Regions from separate parts of the Ornithinimicrobium cryptoxanthini genome, predicted to be linked through region 1. Evidence: predicted binding sites of a transcription regulator. Region 1 holds the regulator's gene; each other region holds the start of a gene.

Region 1 (5,872 bases):
GGCCGCTGGCAGTTCGATGGACGGTGAGCAGTTCGGCACGGTCGAGCCGGTGACGGCTGACTCCGGCCCGGACATCGGGTCGACGACCGGTGACTACGGCGAGTTCGAGCGGATCGAGGACCAGCAGGGCGGGGACGCAGCTGCTGCGGACGACGGCGTCGTGAGCGGGTCGCAGTCCCAGACCGGCACGGGCTACCCCCAGGACGACCGTGGCGGTCTCGGTGCTGCCGGGGCGGCGGTTGGCGGTGCTGCCTCAGCGGGCTATGCCGCAGACGTCTCGACCACGGCCTACGAGACCCCCGGCGCGGAGACGGGCGACCCGATCACCGGCACCACCCCGCCGGCTGCCTTTGCCTCCGACGTGGAGCAGCCGGCTGACGGGCTGACGCGTCCGGACGACACGCAGACGGACGACACGCAGGCGGCGGAGGCGCAGGAACTTGAGGCACACGCGGGCGAGGTCACCGATGAGGAGAGCACGCTCGCGGCCGGGACCGATGCCGGTGTCGACGAGACCGGTGAGCCGGAGGTGTTCGGACCCGAGGGCTACCGCCCTGACCGGGACGGCACCGAGATGTCGGACGAGGAGCGCGAGCGCCTCAATCAGGCACGAAGCGCCCTCTGAACCCTGACGCCCCACGCACGACAGCACCTACACACGACAGCGCCGTCCGACCATCGGGTCGGACGGCGCTGTCGTCGTGCTAGGTGCCACCTGGCGGGGAGGGGGGAGGACTGCCAGGTGGCACCGGTCTGGGACAGCACGTCACCAGGGAAAGGTGTTCCTGCGCGTGCTCAGACCCGGCGCAGGACTGCGGTGACCTTGCCGAGGACCACAGCGTCGTCACCATCGATCGGGTCGTAGGCCTCGTTGTGCGGCATGAGCCACAGCTTGCCGTCCGTGCGCTTGAACGTCTTGACCGTCGCCTCGTTGTCCAGCATGGCCGCGACGATGTCGCCGTTGATCGCGTCGTCCTGACGACGCACCACGACCCAGTCGCCGTCGCAGATGGCCGCCTCCACCATCGAGTCACCGACCACCTTGAGCAGGAACAGCTCACCGTCACCGACGATCTGACGGGGCAGGGGGAAGACATCCTCGACGGCCTCCTCGGCCAGGATCGGTCCACCGGCCGCGATCCGGCCCAGGACGGGCACGTAGGACGCGGCAGGGCGTGCGTCACCGATGCCGGTCTCGTCGTAGATCTCCGCACCTGAGGCAGTGGCCTCCTCGGCTGCCGGCGTCCGGCGATAGCCCGGTGCCTGACCTTCACCGGAGCCCGGCAGGACGACCTCGATGGCGCGCGGACGGTTGGGATCGCGGCGCAGATAGCCCTTCCGCTCCAGCATGCGCAGCTGGTAGGCCACCGACGAGGGGGAGGCCAGCTGCACCGCCGTGCCGATCTCGCGCAGGCTCGGCGGGTAGCCGCGTTGGTCCACGGAGTCGCGGATCACGTGCAGCACCTTCTCCTGGCGGGGAGTCAGGTCCGCTCGCCCGTCCCGGTCCGGCATCTCGTGAATGTCAGCCATCGTGTTGCCCCTCTCGCTCCCTGGCGACTCCCTGGAACTGCAGGTCAGGGGGTCTGTCAGTGGTCCCTGGTTAGGTATTTGACGTGAGCACATCGTACGAGCATTCGAACGCCGAGGCAAACACCAGTTCGACGTGGCGTGTCGACAACAGTCGTACGGCTGTGCTAGAAATGACACAAGCGTCCGACGGACAAGCGTTCGGGACACGGAAAGATGGAGGAACCATGAGCGCCATCGCACTGCATGACCTGACGGCACCTGACCTGATGGACCGGGACTTCCCGCCCGCGCCGGGCGTCCGGAGCTCAGGGCGCGGCCACCTACGGCTCGTGACGGCAGACGACCTGCCTCAGACGGGGGCGATGCGGGCCCCTGCCGGGACCCCGTTGACGCTGACCCGCCGTGCCCGGTTGCTCATGACTCTCACCGTGGCCGGTGCCCTGGTGGTGGTGATTGCGGCCGCGATGGGCGTCTTCCCGGCGATGGCCGCAGGCAGCCACACTGTCGTGGTGCAGCCGGGTCAGACGCTGTCACACGTCGCGGTGGCCGAGCTGCCGGAGCTGCCCATGGACCGCGCGATCGTGCAGATCCAACTGGCCAACGAGATGAACTCCTTGGACGTCCAGGCCGGCACGGTCCTGCAGATCCCCCAGCCCTGAGCGGTTCCGCGCAGTCGCTGTGCTGGTCGGGCGGGGTCGGTGTGCTGATCGGGCGGGGTCGCTGTGCTGATCGGGCTCGTCGGTGCGCTGATCAGGCCTGGTCGGCGGGGCTGGTCACAGCCTCCCAGACGACCGGCAGCTGCTCGCTGGGGATGAAGTAGCCACTGATGTGCGGGTCGAACATCAGGCCGTGGATGTCAGCGGCCGTGTAGGTCTCATTGGACTCGACAACCTCAGTCGGCGGCAGCGCGATGGCGTGCAGGTCCTCGTCCGGGCCGATCATCTGCTGGCGCACCGCGAAGTCACGAGCTCGCTCCGAGGATGTGAACGCCAACAGCATCAGCTGCCCATCGATCTCAGCCGCGGCAGGTGACTCGGCGCCGGTGTCGCCGACGGCGATGAACCACCAGTGGTCCAGGCCCATGGTCACGCGCCACAGAGCGGCCATCCCGACCTGGTCCTCGGGTCCGGTGACCTGGGCAGCGAGACGGTCCGTCTCGTTCTCGGCAGGCAGGTCGCGCTGCGCCGAAGCGGCCGGGTCGGACGGCTCGGAGGAGGGGACGGTGGCTTCGTTCATAGGTCCAGTCGATCACACTGAGAGCCAAAACGTCCTCTCACGGGGCACAGTGATGCCATCTTCTGCACCAGGTCGAGCCGGCGCCGACAGGCGTCTCGTCGCCCCGGATCAGCCCCGCGGGGTGGCTGGAATGATCCGCTGCCCCTCCTGGGTGTAGCCGCCCACAACTGGGGTCGGGGGCAGCACACCGTGGATGCTGGGGCCCATGCCGTCCAGCGGGACCACGACCTCCTCGGAGCCGACGGTGAACTCCTCGCCTCGCACCTCGACCTCGATCGGGGCGCCGTCCTCGACGCGCAGGCGGATCTCGGTGGAGCGCACGACCACGTGCAGCCGCGACCCGAGCCAACTCATCCGCCAGCCCAGCTCGGGCCACGACTGCGGCAGGCGCGGGTCGAACTGGAGCCCGCCCCAGTGGTCCCGCATGCCACCGAACCCGGAGACCAGGCCCGCCCAGACCCCACCGGTCGAGGCCACGTGCACCCCGTCTGCGGTGTTGCCCTGGCGGTCGGCCAGGTCGACGAAGAGTCCGTCGTAGAAGTAGCGCAGGGCCATCTCGTGATATCCGACCTCTGCGGCCACGATCGACTGCACCACGGCGGACAGCGTGGAGTCGCCGGTCGTGATCGGGTCGTAGTACTCAAAGTTGGCGCGCTTCTCCTCCAGCGTGAAGAACTTCCCGCCCAGGAACATGGCCAGCACCACGTCGGCCTGCTTCAGCACCTGGAAGCGGTAGATCACCAGCGGGTGGTAGTGCAGGAGCAGCGGTCGCTTCTCCTGCGGGGTCCTGGCCAGGTCCCACACCTCCCGCTCCAGGAAGTGCAGGTCCTGCGGATGGACCCCCAGAGACTCGTCATACGGGATGAACATCCCATCTGCCGCACGCTGCCACTCGATCACCTCCTCGTCCCGCAACCCGAGCCGCTGCACTGCTCGCGCGTAGTCCCGCGGGTCAGAGGCCCGCAGCTCGGTGACCGTCCGGACGGCGTGGAAGAGGTTCTCCCGCGCCATCACGTTGGTGAACAGGTTGTCGTTGACGACGGTGGTGTATTCGTCGGGTCCGGTGACCCCGTGGATGTGGAAGGTGTTGTCCCCGTTGGTGGCCCAGAAGCCCAGGTCGGCCCACAGCCGGGCCGTCTCGACCAGGATGTCCACTCCTTCGGCGAGCTCGAACACCCGGTCGCCGGTGGCCCGGACGTACTGCACCAGGGCATGGGCCACGTCGCCGTTGATGTGATACTGCGCGGTGCCCGCCGCGAAGTAGGCCGACGCCTCCTCACCGTTGATCGTGCGCCACGGGAAGAGTGCGCCCGCCTGCGACATGTCCCGGGCCCGGGTCCGGGCCGCGTCCAGCATCTGGTGGCGGAAGCGCAGCGCGTTGCGTGCGATCTGCGGGCAGGTGTAGGTCAGGAACGGCATCACATAGATCTCGGTGTCCCAGAAGTAGTGCCCGCTGTAGCCCGAACCGCTCACCCCCTTGGCCGAGATGCCGTTCGTCTCGGCCCGCGCGGACGCCTGGGCCAGCTGGAAGAGGTTCCACCGGATCGCCTGCTGCACGGCCGGCTGCTCGGGCGTGGTGACGTCGGCGCGTCCCCAGAAGTCGTCCAGCCAGGCGCGCTGGTCCTCGCGCAGGTGGACCACCCCCTCGGCCCGGACCCGGTCCAGGGTGCGCTGGCACCGGTCGGTGAGCTCACGCACCGGGACGCCGCGGGACGTGTGGTAGGTGACGTACTTGGTCAGGTGGATCGGCTGCCCCGCCCTGGCCTTGATCCGGAAGACGCTCTTGGCGCTGTCCTCCTCGGCGATGACCTCCTCGTCGAACTCGTTGTCCGTCTCGATCGCGTGGTCGATGGCCAGGGCCAGCGTCATCCGGGACTCGTGGCAGACATAGCCGAGGACGGCGCGTCCCTGTCCCTCGCTCACCCAGTGGGCCTGCGGGTCCAGGACGCGGCGGTCAAAGCCCTGCGCCTTGCGCGGGTCGTCGCCCTCGCCCATGGCGGCGGCGCGCACGTGGTATTCGTCGAACCCGTCCTGCCGGTTGAGCACCTGGCTGGAGATCACGATCGGGGCGTCGCCGTCCAGCATCTCCACGTCCATCGTCATCACGGCCAGGTGACGCTCGGTGAACGAGACCATCCTGGTGGTGGTGACCTTCACGCGCTTGCCGGACGAGGTGCGCCAGATCAGCTCGCGCCGCAGGTGCCCGTCGCGGAAGTCCAGGGTCCGCTCGTAGTGCTCGAGATCGGCCTGGGCGAGCAGCAGCGGCTCGTCGTCGACATAGAGCTTGATGACCTTGGGGTCCGGCACGTTGACGATCGTCTGCCCCACCCGCGCCAGGCCGTAGGCGTCCTCGGCGTGCTGGATGCTCCACGTCTCGTGGAAGCCGTTGACGAAGGTGCCGTGGGTGTGCGTGTCGCGGCCCTCCTCGACGTTGCCGCGCAGCCCGAGATAGCCGTTGCCGACAGCAAACAGGGTCTCGGTCACGCCGAGGTCGGTGCCGTCATAGGTCGACTCGACCAGGGCCCATTCGTCGACCGGGAACCTCGTGCGGTCCATCGGGTCGGTGGCCGGTGAGACCAGCGCTCGCTCATGGAGCCCGTGGTCGGTCTCGCGCAAGCTCATCGCGGCTCTCCGATCAGCTCGGCCAGGTCCTGCACAACCACCTCGGCACCCGCGCGCAGCAGCGCCGGCTCACCGGCCCCCCGGTCGACCCCCACGACGAGACCGAAGTCTCCGGCAGCCCCGGCCTGCACCCCGCTCAGCGCGTCCTCCAGGACCACGGACCGGGACGAGGGAACGCCGAGCTGTTTGGCGGCATACTCATAGGTGTCGGGTCGCGGCTTGCCCGGCAGCTCCTGCTCCACGGCGACCACGCCGTCCACGACGACCGGGAAGCGGTCCGCGATCCCGGCCGCGCGCAGCACCTCCGGGGCGTTCTTGGACGAGGAGACGACCGCCATCGCGACCCCCACCTGCTCGAGGTGGTCCATCAGGGCCAGCGACCCGGCATACGCCGTGATGCCGTCGGTGCGCAGTACCTGGGTAAACAGCTCGTTCTTGCGGTTGCCCAGACCGCTGACGGTCTGAGCGTCGGGCGGGTCCTCAG
Region 2 (5,872 bases), 170 kb from region 1:
CGCCGTGCTCATCAGCGCCGGGGCGCGGTGTGGACAACGGGTCCAGGGCCGCGAGCAGGATTGCTTCGGCTTCGTCGTCGAGCAGGAGCTGCCACTCGGCCAGGCCGGCCACGGTCCCGGTGCGGCGTAGCAGGCGCCGGGCGCCTTGCTTGTCGTCGAGCTCGTCATCGTCATCAGGCTCGATGAGAAGCTTCTTGGCCTCGGTCCCGATCTGGGCCAGGGCACGCAGCCCGGTGGTCTCCACGATGTCGGTCATCACATCGGTCAGGGCCTGCAACGACTCCTTCGTCGCGACCGGGGTCAGCTCCTGGGTCAGGCGGGTGATGATGTTGGCCCGCGAGACGCGGGCACTGCCATCGGCCACCTTCGCCGACAGGGCCTCGAACCGGTCATCATCGATCGCGGCAGCCACGCGGGCGGTAGCCAACGCTTCGGGGCGGTCGATCATCGGAGCCCAGGTAGTGATCCAGTCCGGGACAGAATGCCCTGACTCCCCCGGCAGCCCGCGGGAGATCGCCTCATGGGTGGCCGCGGTCAACAACGACTGCGCGGCCTGCACCAGAGCCTGCGCGGCGCCGATCGTCTCTCCCAGTGCCTGCTCGGGCAACGTGGCCAGCGGGAAGTCGCCAGCCAGCATCTGGGTCATGTGCGCCGTCCCGGCAGCGAACTCGGGAACCTCATGACCGCTGGCCGTCAACACCGGACCACCATCAGCACGCCCGGAGCCGTCCAGGTCGCCCGCAGCCTGCGCGTCGGCATCGTCGGGCGGGACCAACGGTCCACTGCAGGAAGAGGCTTCCCGCAACGGACCAGAACCGATCACCGGGCGATACTTCATCGGCCCACGCCCACCAGCATCCCCGCCGTCCCGGGCCCCGCCGTCCTGGGCCGGGCAGTCTTGGGCGGTGTTGTCCTGGGTGGGCACGTCGGAGTCTGCGACGGTGGCCCCACCGTGACTGTCCGACCCCGACCCCTGATCCATAATTAGAACATACATGCCATCACCGACAGAGGGCTGACCAGCACAAACGCAGCCAACCCACCATCCGGAAGGCACTCGGGACGGACGAGGACGGGCGGGGGTCCGAGTCAGGCTTGACTGGCGAGGTCGGCCAGCACCCGCTCGGCCCGGCTGAGGACCTGCGCCCGCGCAGTCCCCGCGGCCAGGGCCTCGATCTGTCCCAGCACTCCAGCGCCCAGGTGGTCGGACAGGCGAGCCCGCAGCACGGCATACCGCTCGATGTCGGCGCCGACGGGCGGCGGTGCCGACGCCGCTGCCTGCGCTGCCCCCAGGAAGAAGGCCGCGTCGGACCACCGCCCGTGATCGGTCAACAGCTCCGCGAGCATCCGCAGCAGGGTCCAGACCTGAGTCCACGCACCCACCCGGCGCAGGTCCGCGCAGAGCCGCAGCCCCAGCGGCATCGCATCGGCAGGCCGACGGTCGCGCACCAGCAGCGCGAACAGCGCGATCCGCGAGACGCGACTGACCTGCTCCGCGTCCACACGGTCAGCCTCGGCCGCCGCCTCCGCCAACAGCTCTGCGCCCCGTGCGACGTCGGTGCGGGCCTCGACCTCGCCAGCGGCATACCGGGCAAACGCATGGGAGTGGTCGCCCGAAGACGGCCCTGCCGCCAGCGCCACCGCGGCATGGTCGCGCGCCGAGGCCAGGTCGTCGCGATAGCACGCCAGCAGCGCCAACGAGGTGTTGCCCTCACCGATCAGCTCGGGCCGCGTGCTCACCGCCCGGAACCAGTGGGCCGAGGTGTCGAGGTCGCCGGAATACATGGCAGCCACGGCGAGCGCCACCTGCGCTATCGCGGTCGAGTCCGGGTCGCGGGACATCTCTAGCGCTGCTTTGCCGAGACTGTGGGCACGGACCAGGTCGCCGCGCTCGCCGGTGCAGAACGCGCCCGTCGCGACGCCGGCCGCGACGTCGGGACCAGCTGTGAGCAGGCCGCGCTCCCCCACCTCGATCATGAGGTCGCGCAGCGCCAGCCCAGGGGTCCAGTGCCAGCAGCGCCCGACCGCCTGGGTGATGTCGCTGGCCAGGGCCAGCGCATCGGCGTCGAGTGCCCAGCGCAGCGCGCCGACGACCTCCGCGCTGCACCTGCCCAACCGCTCGCTGACCTCGGCACCATCGACTCGGGACCAGTCGGCGCGGATCCCCGTGACGACGTCGCGCACCCACGCGGCGTGCGCGGCGCGGACCTCCTGCTCCCGGCCCGACTCGGCCAGGCTGCGCGCTGCGAAGACCCGCACCATCTCCAGCAGCCGATGACGAGAACCGCTGCCCGACAGGTGGTGTGCGACCAGGGACGACTCGACCAGCTCAGCCAGCGCTGAGGTCGCGTCACCGCTCCACGAGTCCAGGTGCACCACCACCCCCCGGACCGACTCCCCCGAGAAGTCGGCGGCAAAGACCGAGAGACAGTCGAGGAGTTCGCGCTGCTCAGGCTCGAGGAGCCGGGCGGACCAGGCGACCACGGCACCAAGGCCGCCCGGCTCATCCTGGGCGAGGTCGGCCCCGAGCCGGTCCAGGACCTCGGCGGTGCCGGACGTCGCGGTGCGGGAGGCCGCAAGCTCCAGTGCCAGCGGGAGTCCGTCACAACGCCGACAGAGCTCCACGACCTCTGCAGTGTTGTCAGCAGTCAGCGCAAACGACGGGCGCAGCCGCCGGACGCGGTCACCAAACAGACGCACTGACGCGGCCGATCCCTGCACCCCGGTGGTGGCTCCCTGCTCGGGCAGCCGCAGCGGCCCGAGCGGGACCTGCAGCTCCGCGCCCACGCCGAGTCGTCGTCGGCTCGTGGCCAGCACACGCACGTCCCGGCACCGCCGGGTGACCGTCGTGACGATGGGCCCGACCTCGTCGAGCAGGTGCTCGCAGTTGTCGAGGACCAGCAGGTGGGGCACGGCGGTGAGGAACTCGACCAGGTCGTCCGTCACCGAGGCCGCGTCGGGCCGCAGTCCGAGCGTGTCGGCCACCGCTGCGGCGGCACCACCGGATCTGACCGTTGCCAGCTCGGTCACCGAGATCGGCCCACCGACCTCGGCCTGCAATGCGCTGAGCGCCTCGGCCACGAGGCGGGACTTGCCGACACCGCCGGGGCCCGTCACCACGGTCACCTGATTCCGCGCGACCGCAGCGACCAGGTCGGCCAGCTCGTCCTCGCGTCCGATGAACGCCGTCGAGGTGTCCAACCAGTGCGGCAGTCCCAACCCGCCTGACCCCGGCGACTCCCCCGAGCCCATGGCGCCCGCGGGTGGCAGCGTGTGGCCGAGGATGCGTCCCTCCAGCGCGGCCAGGTCCGGCGCCGGATCAAGGCCCAGCTCTGCCGCGAGCACCGCTCGATAGTCCCGCAGCCGTTGCAGCGCCTCGGTCTGCCGGCCCGCGTGATAGAGCGCCGTCGCCAGCAGCTCCACCGCGTGCTCGCGGAACGGCTGGTCGGCCAGCAGCAGCTCCAGACCCGCCACGGCCGCGCCCGGCTCACCGGTCTGGAGCTGCGCTGACGCGTGGGCCTCAATCGCGTCCATCCGCAGCTGCTCCAGGTGCTGGGCGAGCGGCCTGGCACAGGGCGCCTCGGCATACTCCCCGAACGCCGGCCCGCGCCACAGTGCCAGCGCCCGCCCGAGCAGGCCACCCGCCTGGGCCGCATCCAGCGACCCGGCCCGCTCGAGCAGCTCCACGAACTCGTCGGCATCGACGGCGTCGACCGTCAGCCGGTAGCCCGCCGGACCCAGCTCGATCGCGTCGCGCCCCAGGTGGGAGCGAAGCCGCGAGAGCACGGTGCGCAGCGCCTTGGGCGGGTTGTCCGGCAGCTCAGCACCCCACGCCGCCTCGATCAATGCGTCCGCCGACACCGGGTGGCCGTCGTGGGCGAGCAGGCAGGACAGCACCGCCCGTTGACGGCCCGCGGGGATCTCCCGCAGCTGACCGTCGACGTGGACCTCCAGCGCTCCGAGCACGCCGAGTCTCAGGTCAGGCATTGCCTCAACTATGCCTGAGTGCGGCGTGCCGCGCCCGTGAGCTCCCCCGTGAATCCCTGGTGAATCCCTCGGCGCGCACGCTGGCACTCCACGGTCAACCAGGAGGAATCATGACTGCACCAACGCTCAACATGGACAAGGTCGGAGCCTTTGCCCAGCAGATCGGCGGCATGCTCGCCGGCGGCGCCACCACCGCGATGATGGTGGTCGGCGACCGCACCGGCCTGTATGCCGCCATGGCAGTTGGCGGACCACTCACCCCGGCGCAGCTCGCCGCAGAGACCGGCACCGCCGAACGCTATGTGCGCGAGTGGCTCTCGCAACAGGCGGCCGTAGGCATCGTCACCTATGACCCGGAGGCCGGGACCTTCACCCTGCCGCCGGAGCACGCCGCCGTGCTCGCCTCAGACGACTCGCCCGCCGCCATGATCGGGGCCGCCCCGCTGATCAGCGGGATGCACCGCCGCACCGATCAGCTGGTCGAGGCGTTCCGCACCGGAGCCGGCATCCCCTGGGCGGAGCAGGATCCAGCCACCTTCGAGTCGACGGAGCGGTTCTTCCGGGTCGGCTATCGCAACTCCCTGCTCGCCGAGTGGGTTCCGGCTCTCGACGGGGTTGACGAGAAGCTGCGCTCCGGGGCCAAGGTCCTCGACATCGGGTGCGGCCGCGGGGCACCGCTGCTCCTGCTGGCGCAGGCCTATCCCGCCTCGCAGTTCGTCGGCTACGACGTGCACCCCGAGTCGATCGAGACAGCGACCGAGCGGGCTGCGGAGGCCGGGGTCTCGGACCGGGTGCGGTTCGCGGTCGACTTCTGCCAGGGCTATCAGGACCGCGACGTCGACGTCATCACCTTCTTCGACGCCTTCCACGACCTCGGCGACCCCGTCGGCGCGGCCTCACACGCACGACGCTCCCTCGCCGACGACGGCACCCTGGTGCTGGTGGAGCCCCTGGCCGCCGACGACCTGGCCACGACCCTGGTCACGATCCCGATGGCTGCGCTGGGTTTCGCGGCCTCGACCTTCATGTGCACACCCAACTCACTGTCGCAGCCGGTGGGGCTGGCGCTCGGGGCGCAGGCAGGGGAGGCCAGGTTGCGCGAGGTGCTGACCGAGGCGGGCTATCGCAGCATCCGCCGGGCCGCCGAGAACGACTTCAACATGGTCATCGAGGCTCGCCCCTGATCACTCCCCCAACCTGGGCACGCCTACGGCGCCTGTGCGACAGATATAGCTATCGCACAGGTGCCGCAACGGTGCCCAGGTTGATGAGGAGACCGGACTCGGGTCGGCGCGCGCCGATCAGGTATGCCGGAAGGTCACCTCGGGCGGGTCGGCAAGCGTCTGCGCCACGACGCAGTAGCGCTCGGTCAGCTCCAGCAGGCGTGCCACCTTCGACTCCTCGGCGTCCGTGTCCAGGTCAAACACCAGCTCGATCGCGGTCAGGCCGACGGGAGCCTCCCGGTCGACGCCGAGCGTGCCACGGGCGTCCCACGTGCCGTTGGCGGTGACCGAGGCCGAGCGCAGCTCGACACCCAGCGCGGTCGCGACCGACGAGAGCGTCACCCCCGCGCAGGCGACGAGCGACTGCAGGAGTATGTCGCCAGAACAGGCCTGCGTCCCATCGCCACCGGCCGCAGGGTGCAGTCCCGCCACGACGTCACCGGCCCAGGTCGAGACGGTGGCGGTGAGCCCCGCCTGGTCGACCGTCGCCGTCGCGGTGCTGGGCACCAGTGCCGACGCGGGCTCGTCCTGATAGCCCTTCTTGAGGGGCCGCTGCCGCTCGCGCAGGGCCGCGGCAGCACCCGCTCCGGCGGCACCCGCTCCAGCCACACCCACTCCAGCCACACCCACCGTCGCCACCAGTCAGCCCACCGGCTCGAGCA
Region 3 (5,872 bases), 350 kb from region 1:
GCTCGACGGCGCGCTCCACCAGCGCCTCGGGCGTCGACGCGCCATAACGCATCGAGAAGCTGGAGGCGACGTGCAGGTGCGCAAACTCCGACCCCATCGCCATCACCAGGGGGTGGTGGGGGTCAGCTCGCTGGGCAGCGGCTCAGCGAACGGCAGGTGCAGCGCGCCGCGCACCAGCTCCACGAAGCTCTCGCACTGGCGGACCAGGTCATCGGCTTCCCGCGGACTGACCATGGCGGTGCCCCGCTCGAGCGCCAACCGGCGACGCCCGCTCGAGGCGAAGAAGACGGCCCACTCCCGCAGTTCTGGCGCCAGCCCCGGCAACACCTCCCACACGCTGCGTGGCCGGGACCGGCCGCTGACCGGGGTGCGGGCAGCGACCAGGGCGGCCGCGGCCCGCAGGGCAGCCAGGTGGGCCTCGGTGTAACGCTGCGCGGCGCTCTGGCTGTGGCAGGCCTGGACCAGTCCGGCGCGGGACCGGTCGAGCAGGTCCAGCACGGTGCTCGCCGACGGCGGCGCAGCCTGAGGCCCCGCCCCCTGGGACCCCGCCCCCTGGGACCCCTTCGTGTGCGGGCCCCCGATCGGGTGTGTGCTCATCGTGGGCTTGTGCGTGCTCATGGTGGTCATCGCTCCTCCTTCAGTCGGCGACGCGCACCAGGCGCCACCGGTCGTCCTTGGTCAGGTCGTAGACCCCTGTCTGCATCAGTCGGCCGGCGCTGGCCTCCACCCGCCACACCTGGCGCTCCAGCTCTGGGAACTGCGTCTCCTCGACCGCCCCACCACCAGCGGCCCCGCCATCAGCGGCCGGGCCACCAGCAGTCGGGTCATCCGCTGTCGGGCCGTCGACCGACCCCCGCCACCAGGGCAGGCGCTGGGTCCAGTGATCGAGCACCACCTGCACGATGTGCAGCCGCCCGCGCCAGATGAACGCGGTGGGCACGGCGGCGATATCGACCCCGGCCGGCATCGCCGGCCGCAGCCCGATCTGCGGCTCGCCCACCCGCACCTCGACCGGGTCGGCATACCGTCGGCTCATCGCCCACCTCCACTGCTCGTCGCACTCCAGTTATCGAATCCTTGTTCGATAGGACAAATGTACGACTACCCACCGACAGTGTGTCAACCCCAGGCTCATCCGCTGTGGACAACGCCGTAGGCTCATCCCGTGTCCACTCCCCACCCCATCGACGTCCCGCAGCTGCGTGAGCGCGTGCAGGCTGCCCTCGATGAGGACCTCACCCACCAGCGTGCCGTCCTCGACGAGCTCGGCCCCCAGGTCACCCGTCTCGTCGACGAGGTCGCCGCCCTGCTCACCGGCGGCAAGCGTCTGCGGGCGGCCTTCCTCTTCTGGGGCTATCGCGCTCTGGGCGGCCCGGACTCCCCCGCGCTGATCCGCGCCGCCAGCTCGATGGAGATGTTCCAGGCGGCCGCCCTGCTGCACGACGACGTCATGGACGAGTCCGATCTGCGCCGCGGCCGACCGACCGCACACCGCACCTTCGCCGCCGACCACCGGCAGCAGGCCTGGTCCGGGGAGTCCCACCGGTTCGGTCACGCCGCAGCGATCCTGGCCGGCAACCTGTGCCTGACCTGGTGCGACAGCATGTTCGCCACCTCTGGCCTACGACCAGATGAGATCGCCTCTGCCAGAAGTGAGTTCGACAACATGCGGACCCAGCTGATGGCTGGGCAGTATCTCGACGTCCTGGACGCGGCACAGGGCTGGGAGGGCCTCGACTACGCCGAGCGGATCCGCCGCTGCCGCACCGTGATCCGCTACAAGAGCGGCAAATACAGCGTGGAACAACCTCTCCTGATCGGTGCCCGCGCCGCAGGAGCCGGACCTGACACGCTCGCCGCGCTGTCGGCATACGGGCTGGCCCTCGGTGAGGCGTTCCAGATCCGCGACGACGTCCTCGGGGTCTACGGCGACCCCGCAGCGACGGGCAAGCCGGCCGGCGACGACCTGCGCGAGGGAAAGCGCACCGTGCTGGTCGCGCACGCGCTGGGCCTGGGCAGCGACGAGGACGCCGCGGCGCTGCTGGACTGTCTCGGTCGCCCGGACCTGACCGACGAGCAGGTGGGCGTATGCCGTGAGCTGCTCGAGCGCGTCGGTGCGGTCCGCGCGACGGAGGAGATGATCTCCCAGTCCTCGGCGGCTGCCCTGCGGGCGCTGGAGGAGACCGACGGACTCACCGACGAGGGGCGGGCCGCGCTCGTCGAGCTGGTCTCGATCAGCACCGCCCGCTCCACCTGACCCGCAACTCGTCTTACAAGGCCATCTCCTGGGCCCGGCGCCGGACCTCGGTCTTGCTGCCGTCCCGCAGCGACGCGATCGCGCTGCCCCCCTGCAGGGTGTCGTCGCTGGCCAGCAGCCACCTGATGATCTCGTCGTCACGGTAGCCACCGTCGGCCAGCACGATGATCGTGCCGCGCAGCGGGAAGACCGGCCCCTCCTCGGTCAGGAACAGTGCCGGCACATAGACCGCCCTGTTCGGACCGCGGCGCGAGCCGATGATGTCCCGATCCTGCAACCAGGTCTTGACCTCGGCCAGTGAGGCGCCGGTCAGCTCCATGATGTCGGGAACGGCGAGCCACTCGGCCTGGTCGAGGACGTCGTCGCCGGAGTCGGACGGAGGAATTACATCGCTGTCGTTTACCACATATTCAAGTCTGCCACAAGAAGCGACACGCTGTGAATCTGGCGCAATTGGCAAAACTCAGGTACTTTTCACGTGCGTCACACAGAACGCACGTTCACCACGAGTCACTCCGCCCTGCCCCGCGAAAGGCGCATGATGAGCCCCGTCGCAGACCTGCCCCCGGCACTGCACGTCGAGATCCCCGTCATCGACCTGTCCAACCATCTGCCTGTGGGCACGCTGGCCACAGCCAAGAAGGCCTGGAGCGACTACCGCGTCCAACCCGGCGACACCCTCTATGACCTCGCCATCGAGCACGGCACCACGGTCTCGGCGCTCACCACGCACAACAGCATCAGGGGCTTCATCCACCCTGGCCAGGTCATCGAGGTGCCGGGCAAGGTCAGCGGCAAGAGTGACAAGGCCTCGTCCCGTGGCAGCAGCAAGGCGAGTAGCGGCAAGGCGAGCGGCGCCGGGTCGGTCACGGTCCGCTCCGGCGACACCCTGTCGGCGATCTCGCTCACGCACGACGTGTCGGTCGGCTCGATCATGCGGGCCAACAACCTGTCCTCGGCGATGATCCACCCCGGCCAGCAGCTGACCATCCCGGGAGGCAAGGCCAGTGGCTACGCAGCACCGGTCAAGGCGACAGGCAAGGGCACGTCCACGCCGGCGAAGGCGTCGGCCAAGGTCACGGTGCGCCCCGGCGACACGCTGTCGCACATCTCCGCACGGCACAACGTGTCCGTCTCCGCCATCATCCGCGCCAACAACCTGCCCTCGGCGATGATCTATCCCGGTCAGCAGCTGAGCATCCCCGGCGCCAAGGCCGACACCCCGAGCAAGGACTCCTCAGCAGGCTCTGGCAAGAGCGGCAGCGCAGCCAGCACGCACTCGGGCGGCACCGTCACGGTGCGTGCGGGCGACACCCTCTCCGGCATCGCGGCGACCAACGGCATCTCCCTGACCACCCTGGTGAACGCCAACCCGGGTGTCAACGCCCGCGGCCTGCAGGTGGGGCAGCAGATCACCCTGCCAGGTGCCACGGCCGCGGCCAGCCGCTCCTCGGCATACCGAGATGGTGAGGGAGCCAAGAAGGGCGCACCCAACTCGTTCCTGCACTACACCTACAGCGACGAGGTCGCCGGGTCGGCGGCCGCCAACCGGGACTACCTGTCCGGCGTCCCCGTCCCCACCCGGGACGAGGTCAACAAGATGGTGCGCGACACGGCCAAGCGCCACGGCGTGGACCCCGACCTGATGCTCGGCCTGAGCTACACCGAGTCCGGCTGGAACCACCGCTCTGTCTCCCCCGCCAACGCAATCGGTGTCATGCAGGTGATCCCCGCGAGCGGCGACTGGGCCTCCGGTCTGGTCGGGCGCGAGCTCAACCTGCTCGACCCCCAGGACAACGTCACCGCCGGCACCGTGATCATGCGTGCCCTGCTGCGCTCGGCGGACAACGAGGACCAGGCCATCGGTGGCTACTACCAGGGTCTGTACGGCGTGCAGACCCATGGCATGTATGCCGACACCAAGAACTATGTGAAGACGGTCAAGCACCACCGCGATCGCATGTGAGGCAGGCCACCTCCACCGATTCCCAGGCCAGGCTCCGTATCCTGAAGGGGTGAGCACCGCTACCTCTGCCGTGATCGACCGTGTCCTGGACGGTCGATACCGCGTGGAGTCCCTGCTCGCCAAGGGCGGCATGGCGGCGGTCTACAGCGCCACCGACCTGCGCCTCGACCGACGAGTCGCGCTGAAGGTGATGCACGCCCACCTCGCTGGCGACGACGAGTTCGTCACCCGCTTCCGGCAGGAGGCCCGCACCGCAGCCCGGCTGTCCCACCCGCACGTCGTCTCGGTCTTCGACCAGGGCGAGGACGACGATCTCGTCTTCCTGGCCATGGAGCTCGTGGAGGGACGCACGCTGCGTGAGGTGATCACCGAGCACGGCGCGCACAGCGTCCGCGACGCCGTCAGCTATCTCGACCCGGTGCTGCAGGCGCTTGCGGCCGCGCACGAGGCTGGTCTGGCACACCGTGATGTCAAGCCCGAGAACGTCCTGATCCGCAGCGACGGCATGGTCAAGGTCGCCGACTTCGGCCTGGCCCGTGCGGTCACCGCCGCGACCTCCAGCCACAGCAGCGAGCTCGTGTGGGGCACCGCCGCCTATCTCGCCCCGGAGCAGGTCGAGCGCGGCCGCACCGACGAGCGCAGCGACATCTACTCCGCCGGGCTGCTCTTCTATGAGCTGCTGACCGGCGTGAAGGCCTTCCCGGGCGACAGCCCCGTGCAGGTGGCCTACTCCCACGTGCACGGCGAGGTCCCGCGGGCCGCGGAGACGGTGGCCACGGTGCCCGCCGAGATCGAGGCCTTCATCCAGTGGGCCTGCGCCAAGGACCCCGAGCGCCGCCCCACCGACGCCGGCGCCGCGCTCAAGGAGCTGCGTCACTCGGTGCGCCAGCTCTCCGACACCGAGCTCGACGCCCTGCCCGGCCAGCCGGTGGACCCCGACCTGACCCAGGGCTTCGACCACACCAGGCCGCTGCGGACGACCGACACCATGGCCGTCGCCCGCCAGACACCTCAGCACTACGCTCGGACCAGCGGCAACAAGCCGCGCAAGACGCGTCAGCCGGCTCCGGCCCCCCGGCGCCCCCGCCGGCGCATGAAGGCCGCGGGCTGGCTCCTCGGCATACTCCTGGTCCTGATCGGTGGCACTGGCGCCGGCGCGGCGTGGTATTTCACCGAGGGTCCCGGCATCCACTCCCCCGTGCCGGTCCTGGTCGGCCTGACCGAGGCTGATGCGCGGGCGGCGCTGGACGCCGAGGAGCTCGACCCCGTCGTCGAGCTGGAGTTCTCCGAGACGGTCACGCCCGACACGGTGATGGCTGCCTCGCACGACCCCGGCGTCTCGGTCCGCCACGGCACCGACGTGACGCTCACGGTCTCCCAGGGTCCGGAGAGGTATGCCGTGCCGCCCGTTGTCGGCAAGACGCTCGAGCAGGCGACGCCCATGATCGAGGACGCCAATTTGACTCTGGCAGAACCGGTCCTGGTGCACGACGAGGCGATCCCCGAGGGGCAGATCATCTCCGTCGAACCTGCGGAGGGGCAGTCGCTCAAGCCCGACACCGAGGTCACGGTGACCATCAGCCAGGGCCGTCAGCCCATCGAGATCACCAACGTCGTGGACCAGCCGCAGGCTGACGCCGAGCAGGCAC
Region 4 (5,872 bases), 1.2 Mb from region 1:
CTCGGTGACGCTGCTCAAGGCCGATGACGACATGGTCGGGCTCTGGGACGCACCCGTGAACACCCCCGGCCTGCGGTGGGGGGTGTGAGGGTGGCGAACCTGCAGTCCTTCGCCGCGTGGATCGGTGACTACGCAGGCGTCGTCGCCGAACAGGCCGACTACCTGACCGACCTCGACCGGGCCATCGGCGATGCCGACCACGGCAGCAACATGCAGCGCGGGATGGCCCGTGCCGCGCGTCTCGCGGACGAGGAAGAGTTCACCGCGATCGACGCCTATCTGAAGAAGGTCGGCATGAGCCTGGTCAGCAACGTGGGCGGCGCGAGCGGGCCGCTCTATGGCACGTTCTTCCTGCGCATGGGTGGTGCCCTTGCGGGGGTGGAGGAGGCCGGCGCCGAGGAGGTGGGTGCCGCGTTGCGGGCCGGTGTCGAGGGCATCCTGGCCCGCGGCAAGGCCGAGGTCGGCGACAAGACGATGTATGACGCGTGGTCGCCTGCCCTGGACGCCTTCGACGCTGCCGTCGGTGCTGGCGGTGACCTGGCCGGTGCCCTCGCGGCAGCGGCCGAGGCCGCGGCCAAGGGCCGGGACGGCACCGAGGACCTGGTCGCGCGCAAAGGCCGGGCGAGCTATCTGGGCGAGCGCAGCCGCGGACACATCGACCCGGGTGCGACCAGCTCGACGATGCTGCTGGAGTCGGCCGCACGCACCCTGGCCTGACCAATTTTTGCAGGGGTTTCGTTGGTCCACAACCAATTTTTGCCGGGGTTTCGTTGGTCGATCTCCAGCCTTCTCGGTGTGTAGTTATCTGTTGATGTGTGAGGAAGGCTGGTCATGATCGGGATCGTGGTGGTCAGCCATAGCCGTGCCCTGGCCGACGCAGCTGTGGCTCTGGCAGGGGAGATGACTGACCCGGCCAACGGCCCGGCGATCAAGATCGCTGCGGGGCTGGATGCTGAGACCTTCGGCACGGACGCTGCCGCGGTGGCCGAGGCGATCGGCGCGGCGGACAGCGGGGACGGCGTTCTGGTGCTGCTCGACCTCGGTAGTGCGGTGCTGTCGGCGGAGATGGCCCTAGAGTTCGTGGACCCCGATGTTGCCCGTCGAGTCCGCATCTCTAGCGCGCCACTGGTTGAGGGCCTGGTCGGTGCGGCTGTGGCGGCAGGAGCCGGAGCCGACCTGGAAGCGGTGGCTGCTGAGGCGGAGCAGGGTCTGATGGCCAAGTCGCACCACCTCGGAACCGGGCAGGGAGCTGTTGCGGATGAAACAGCGAAACCCCGGCAAAAAGACGAGCAGGACCAGCGAAACCCCGGCAAAAATTGGGGGGAGACCGCGGTGACCCGGGAGGTGTCGGTGAGTGCGCCGCACGGGCTGCACGCCAGGCCAGCGGCCAGGTTCGTCCGGGAGGTGGCCGCCCACCCCGGTGTCCAGGTCCGGGTGCGCAATCTTGAGACCGGACGAGGACCGGTCGACGGACGGAGTCTGACGGCCATCGCGACGCTGGACGCGCGTCAGGGGCACCGCCTCGAGATCCAGGCACGGGGCGCCGGCGCGGAGGAGGCTCTGGACGCGCTGAGCGACCTGGCTGACAGCGGCTTCGGCGACCTGGCACCGACTCGGGCCACCACTGCGGCGACCGCCCCACCGCAGACGAGTCCGGGCACCGTTCCCAGCTCTGGCACCGGGCCCACCTATGCGCTGGAGGCTGCCATCGGACCGGCCTACCGGCTGGACCCTGCTCCGGAGCTGCAAGACTACACCGCTGGTGACCCTGGCGATGAGACGGAGGCCTATGACCGTGCGCTCGCGCAGGCTCGCCGGGAGTTGGAGCAGCTGCGCGCAGACACCGAGACCCGCGTCGGGGGAGCGCAGGCCGCGGTCTTCGATGCCCATCTGGCGATGCTGGACGACCCGGCCCTGGACGAGCAGGTGCGGCTGGCGCTCCGGGAGGAAGTCAGTGCCCCTGACGCCGTGCGCGCGCAGGTCAGCGTGTTGCGCGCTCAGTTCGAGGGCCTGACCGACGTCTATCAGCGCGAGCGCGGGGCGGATGTCTCGAGCGTCGGCGACCGCCTGCTGCGGGCGCTGGCGGGTGAGGCCTCCCCAAGCTCGCCTGCTTCCGTGACCCTGGAACGGCCCGGGATACTGGTGGTGCACGAGCTCGACCCCGCCACGGCGGTGCAGGTGGACGCGGTGACCACGCTTGGGGTGCTCACGGTCGCCGGTGGAGGAACCGGGCACGGAGTGCTGCTGGCGCGCGCCCGGGGCCTTCCTGTCCTGACCGGGGCCCGCGCCGCGGACACCGTGGAGGACGGCACGGTCGTGGCGTTCGACAGCCGGACGGGACGGTTGGTGATCGACCCCGACGAGCAGACCCGCAACGACTTCGAGGAGCTGCTGGGGCAGCGGGCCGACGGACGACGGCGCATGCTGGAGCACGCCCACGAACCAGCCGTCACGACAGATGGCCACGCGGTCCTCGTCAAGGCCAATCTCGCCAGCGTGGCTGAGGCTGCCCTGGCGGCGGACTCCGGGGCCGACGGGTCAGGGCTCATCCGCACCGAGGCGCTCTTCGGTGACCGCGCGCAGGCCCCGTCCGTCGCCGAGCAGATCGCCGCCTTCGAGCAGATCGCCGAGTCACTGCCCGGGCGGACCCTGACGATCCGCACCTGGGACGTGGGCGGGGACAAGCCGCTGCCCTTCCACACGCATCCCATCGAGGCCAACCCCTTCCTGGGGCTGCGGGGGATCCGAGCCTTCCGGGAGGACCCGAGGTTGCTGGTGGACCAGCTCGAGGCGATCTGCCGGGTCGCGCGCGAGCACCCGCTGCGGGTGATGTTCCCCATGGTGACCACGGTGGAGGAGGTCGACTGGGCGCTGGCCCGGCTGGACGAGGCCGCGGGCCGGTTGCCGGACGGACGGCCGGACGCTCTCGAGGTCGGCATCATGATCGAGGTGCCCGCAGCCGCGCTGCGGGCCGAGGCGCTCTCGGCGCTCCTCGACTTCGTCAGCATCGGCAGCAACGACCTGACGCAGTATGTGCTGGCAGCCGAACGTGGCAGCGCCCTGCTCGAGGGGCTCACCGACCACGCGGATCCTGCTGTGCTGCAGCTGATCAGGGAAACCTGCACGGGCGTGGCAGAGGGGGTCGAGGTGGGGCTGTGCGGGGATGCCGCCAGCGATCCCGGCCTCGCGGTGCTGCTGATCGGCCTGGGAGTCACCGACCTGAGCGCCACGGCCGCGTCGGTGCCGGCGGTCAAGGACGCCATCCGGGCGGTCAGCCTGGTCGACGCACAGGACCTTGCTGCCCGCGCGCTGCAGGCGGACTCGGCCGCCGAGGTGCGCGAACTGCTGCGTCGCTGACGTCAGCGCACCCCGCGCGGGCGGAACTGGATGCTGATCCGTGGCCCGACCGGCTTGGCAGTCTTGGGGACCGCATGCTCCCAGGTGCGCTGGCAGGATCCGCCCATCACGAGCAAGTCGCCGTGCCCGATGACCCGGCGGACCGTGCGGCCGGCGCCGCCCCCGTTGGGCCGCAGCAGCAGGGCGCGCGGAGCACCGATGGAGACGATGGCGACCATCGTGTCCTGGCTGTTGCCGCGGCCGAACCGATCCCCGTGCCAGGCCACGCTGTCCCGCCCGTCGCGATAGAGGCACATGCCCGCGGTCCGGAAGGGCTCGTGCGGCTCGGGGCGGTAGTAGGCGCTCAGGTCCTCCCGCGCCTGGGTGAGCACCGGGTCTGGCAGAGTCTCGCGCTCGTCATAGAAGCGCAACAGTCGGGGAGTGGCCACCTCGTTGTCCCACATCACGCGGCGCTCCCCACGCCATTCCACACCGGCCGGTCCACCCAGCGCGAGCCGGGTGAACAGCTCGTCGGAACCGGTGACCCAGCCTGGGCGCACATCGATCCAGGCACCCGCGGTGAGGGTAGTGCGCTGCACAGCGCCGCGCAGGGGTCGGAGGCCGACGTCGTCGACCTGGTCGAGTAGCGATCCTTGCAGTGCGACGGACATGTGTTCGAGATTAGAACAGGTGTTGGATCTTGTCCAGTGTCCACGCTGGCCAGGGGAGGCATCGGGCTGAGGTTGATCAGTCAGCCGGTGTGACCTCCAGGCTCGTCACGCGGAAACCGCGCGGGTCGCCCACAGGATTCGACGCCCCCGCGAGGTCCGTGATGAGATCTCCGGATGCTCTCGCAACGTCAGCGCTCCGTGCTCACCTTTGGTGCCGCCATGCTGCTGCTCCTGGGGGCGGTGCTTTTGCCGTTCGCGCTCCTGCTGCCACGGGTCGAGCCGGGTGCAGCCACGGTGGAGGGTCCGCCGATCACCCTCCCCGCACCCGGGTTGCTCGGGTCGAGCGTCATGGTCTATTCCAGTGCCGAGGGCGCCGATGATCGTGATCTCGGCTGCGAGGTCCTCGACGAGAGCGGTGATCCGGTGAGTGGTGTGCCCCTCAACGGCATCGCCGGTGCATTGACGGACCCGGTCGAGGTTGACGGCACGACCTTCTACGGAGCCTTCGAGGCGTCCGGTTGGCCGGAGGGCGGCACGATCGAGTGCGCCGAGGAGGCGCAGTTCGCCCTCGGGGACGTCTCCCTCTTCGGTGGTCTGACCGAAGTCGTCCGCGCCGTGGCGCTCGGCGCGGCCGGACTCAGCCTGCTGCTCGGTGGCGTCGCGCTCCTCGTGCTGCGCGCTCCACCCGCAGGGCGGAGCTAGACACGCGGCATACTCACCCCGGTGACCCGGCTCTGACGGTGCCGGGTGGGAGACTGGGGCCATGCCGCTCTATCGGGACGCTGCGATCGTCCTGCGCACCCACAAACTGGGTGAGGCCGATCGCATCGTCACCATGCTCACGCGCGGCAGGGGCAAGGTCCGCGCGGTCGCCAAGGGGGTGCGACGCACCAAGTCGAAGTTCGGCGCGCGCCTCGAGCCGGGCATGGTCGTGGACCTGCAGTGCTATGAGGGCCGCAACCTCGACACCGTCACCCAGGCGGAGTCGCTGGCGTCGTATGGCGATGCGATAGCCCGCGACTACGAGGCCTGGACCGCAGCCAGCGCGATGTTCGAGACCTGCGACCGGCTGACCGAGGAGGGTGAGCCCGCCGTCCAGCAGTTCGCCCTGCTCGCCGGTGCGCTCAGCTCGCTCGCCGGGCAGACCCACGAGGCGGGGCTGGTGCTCGACTCCTATCTGCTGCGCGCCATGGCGATTGCCGGGTGGGCGGCCAGCTTCCACGACTGCGCAAAGTGTGGTGCCGAGGGGCCGCACCGGGCCTTCGACATCGCCTCTGGTGGGGCGGTCTGTCCCGTATGCCGACCGCCCGGGTGCGCAGCCCCCGCACCCGAGACCTTCATCCTGCTGGCGGCGCTGCTCAGCGGTGACTGGGTCGAGGCCGACGCCAGCGACCTCAAGCACCGCCGGGAGGCCAGCAAGCTCGCCTCGGCCCACGTGCACTGGCACCTGGAGCGCGGGGTGCGCTCACTGCGCCTGGTGGAGCGGGTGCCGTGAGGGAGTCGCGACGCACAGCCCGACGCGGGGACACGCCCAAGGCCAGTCCGGTGCCGCCGTTCCCGCATCCGAGCGGGGCCCAGCCCCCCGACATCCCTGCAGAGCTGGTGCCCGACCACGTGGCCATCGTGATGGACGGCAACGGGCGCTGGGCCAACCAGCGGGGGCTGAAGCGCACCGAGGGGCACGAGGCCGGTGAGGCAAGCCTGCTCGACGTCATCGCCGGAGCCATCGAGATCGGCGTCACGTGCGTCTCGGCCTATGCCTTCTCCACCGAGAACTGGCGCCGCAGTCCCGACGAGGTCCGCTTCCTGATGGGCTTCAACCGCGACGTCATCCACCGGCGCCGCGACGAGCTCGACAGCTGGGG

What was found. Region 1 encodes LexA, which represses DNA repair genes until DNA is damaged. Its sites were predicted from a motif close to TCGAACANNTGTTCGA; they were not measured.
Region 2: the regulator LexA is predicted to act here: its motif matches at 986-1,001, upstream of NF557_RS05805 (HNH endonuclease signature motif containing protein).
Region 3: the regulator LexA is predicted to act here: its motif matches at 1,070-1,085, upstream of NF557_RS06615 (DUF6504 family protein).
Region 4: the regulator LexA is predicted to act here: its motif matches at 4,019-4,034, upstream of NF557_RS10600 (alpha-ketoglutarate-dependent dioxygenase AlkB).

What each region holds. Positions count from the first base shown of each region.
Region 1 covers NZ_CP099490.1:1,063,204-1,069,075, forward strand. Annotated here, with positions in the region: gene NF557_RS05030 (PRC-barrel domain-containing protein) at 1-625, shown strand, start outside; gene lexA (transcriptional repressor LexA) at 796-1,530, opposite strand; gene NF557_RS05040 (LysM peptidoglycan-binding domain-containing protein) at 1,755-2,189, shown strand; gene NF557_RS05045 (hypothetical protein) at 2,281-2,766, opposite strand; gene NF557_RS05050 (glycoside hydrolase family 65 protein) at 2,875-5,388, opposite strand; gene NF557_RS05055 (HAD family hydrolase) at 5,385-5,872, opposite strand, start outside.
Region 2 covers NZ_CP099490.1:1,235,543-1,241,414, reverse strand. Annotated here, with positions in the region: gene NF557_RS05805 (HNH endonuclease signature motif containing protein) at 1-982, opposite strand, end outside; gene NF557_RS05800 (ATP-binding protein) at 1,090-3,987, opposite strand; gene NF557_RS05795 (SAM-dependent methyltransferase) at 4,098-5,171, shown strand; gene NF557_RS05790 (OsmC family protein) at 5,289-5,819, opposite strand; gene sfnG (dimethylsulfone monooxygenase SfnG) at 5,853-5,872, opposite strand, start outside.
Region 3 covers NZ_CP099490.1:1,414,410-1,420,281, reverse strand. Annotated here, with positions in the region: gene NF557_RS06625 (DNA polymerase III subunit alpha) at 1-97, opposite strand, end outside; gene NF557_RS06620 (SAV_6107 family HEPN domain-containing protein) at 103-627, opposite strand; gene NF557_RS06615 (DUF6504 family protein) at 638-1,036, opposite strand; gene NF557_RS06610 (polyprenyl synthetase family protein) at 1,166-2,257, shown strand; gene NF557_RS06605 (Rv2175c family DNA-binding protein) at 2,271-2,663, opposite strand; gene NF557_RS06600 (LysM peptidoglycan-binding domain-containing protein) at 2,796-4,223, shown strand; gene pknB (Stk1 family PASTA domain-containing Ser/Thr kinase) at 4,273-5,872, shown strand, end outside.
Region 4 covers NZ_CP099490.1:2,298,467-2,304,338, reverse strand. Annotated here, with positions in the region: gene dhaK (dihydroxyacetone kinase subunit DhaK) at 1-88, shown strand, start outside; gene dhaL (dihydroxyacetone kinase subunit DhaL) at 91-717, shown strand; gene ptsP (phosphoenolpyruvate--protein phosphotransferase) at 832-3,357, shown strand; gene NF557_RS10600 (alpha-ketoglutarate-dependent dioxygenase AlkB) at 3,360-4,007, opposite strand; gene NF557_RS10595 (hypothetical protein) at 4,182-4,709, shown strand; gene recO (DNA repair protein RecO) at 4,771-5,502, shown strand; gene NF557_RS10585 (isoprenyl transferase) at 5,499-5,872, shown strand, end outside.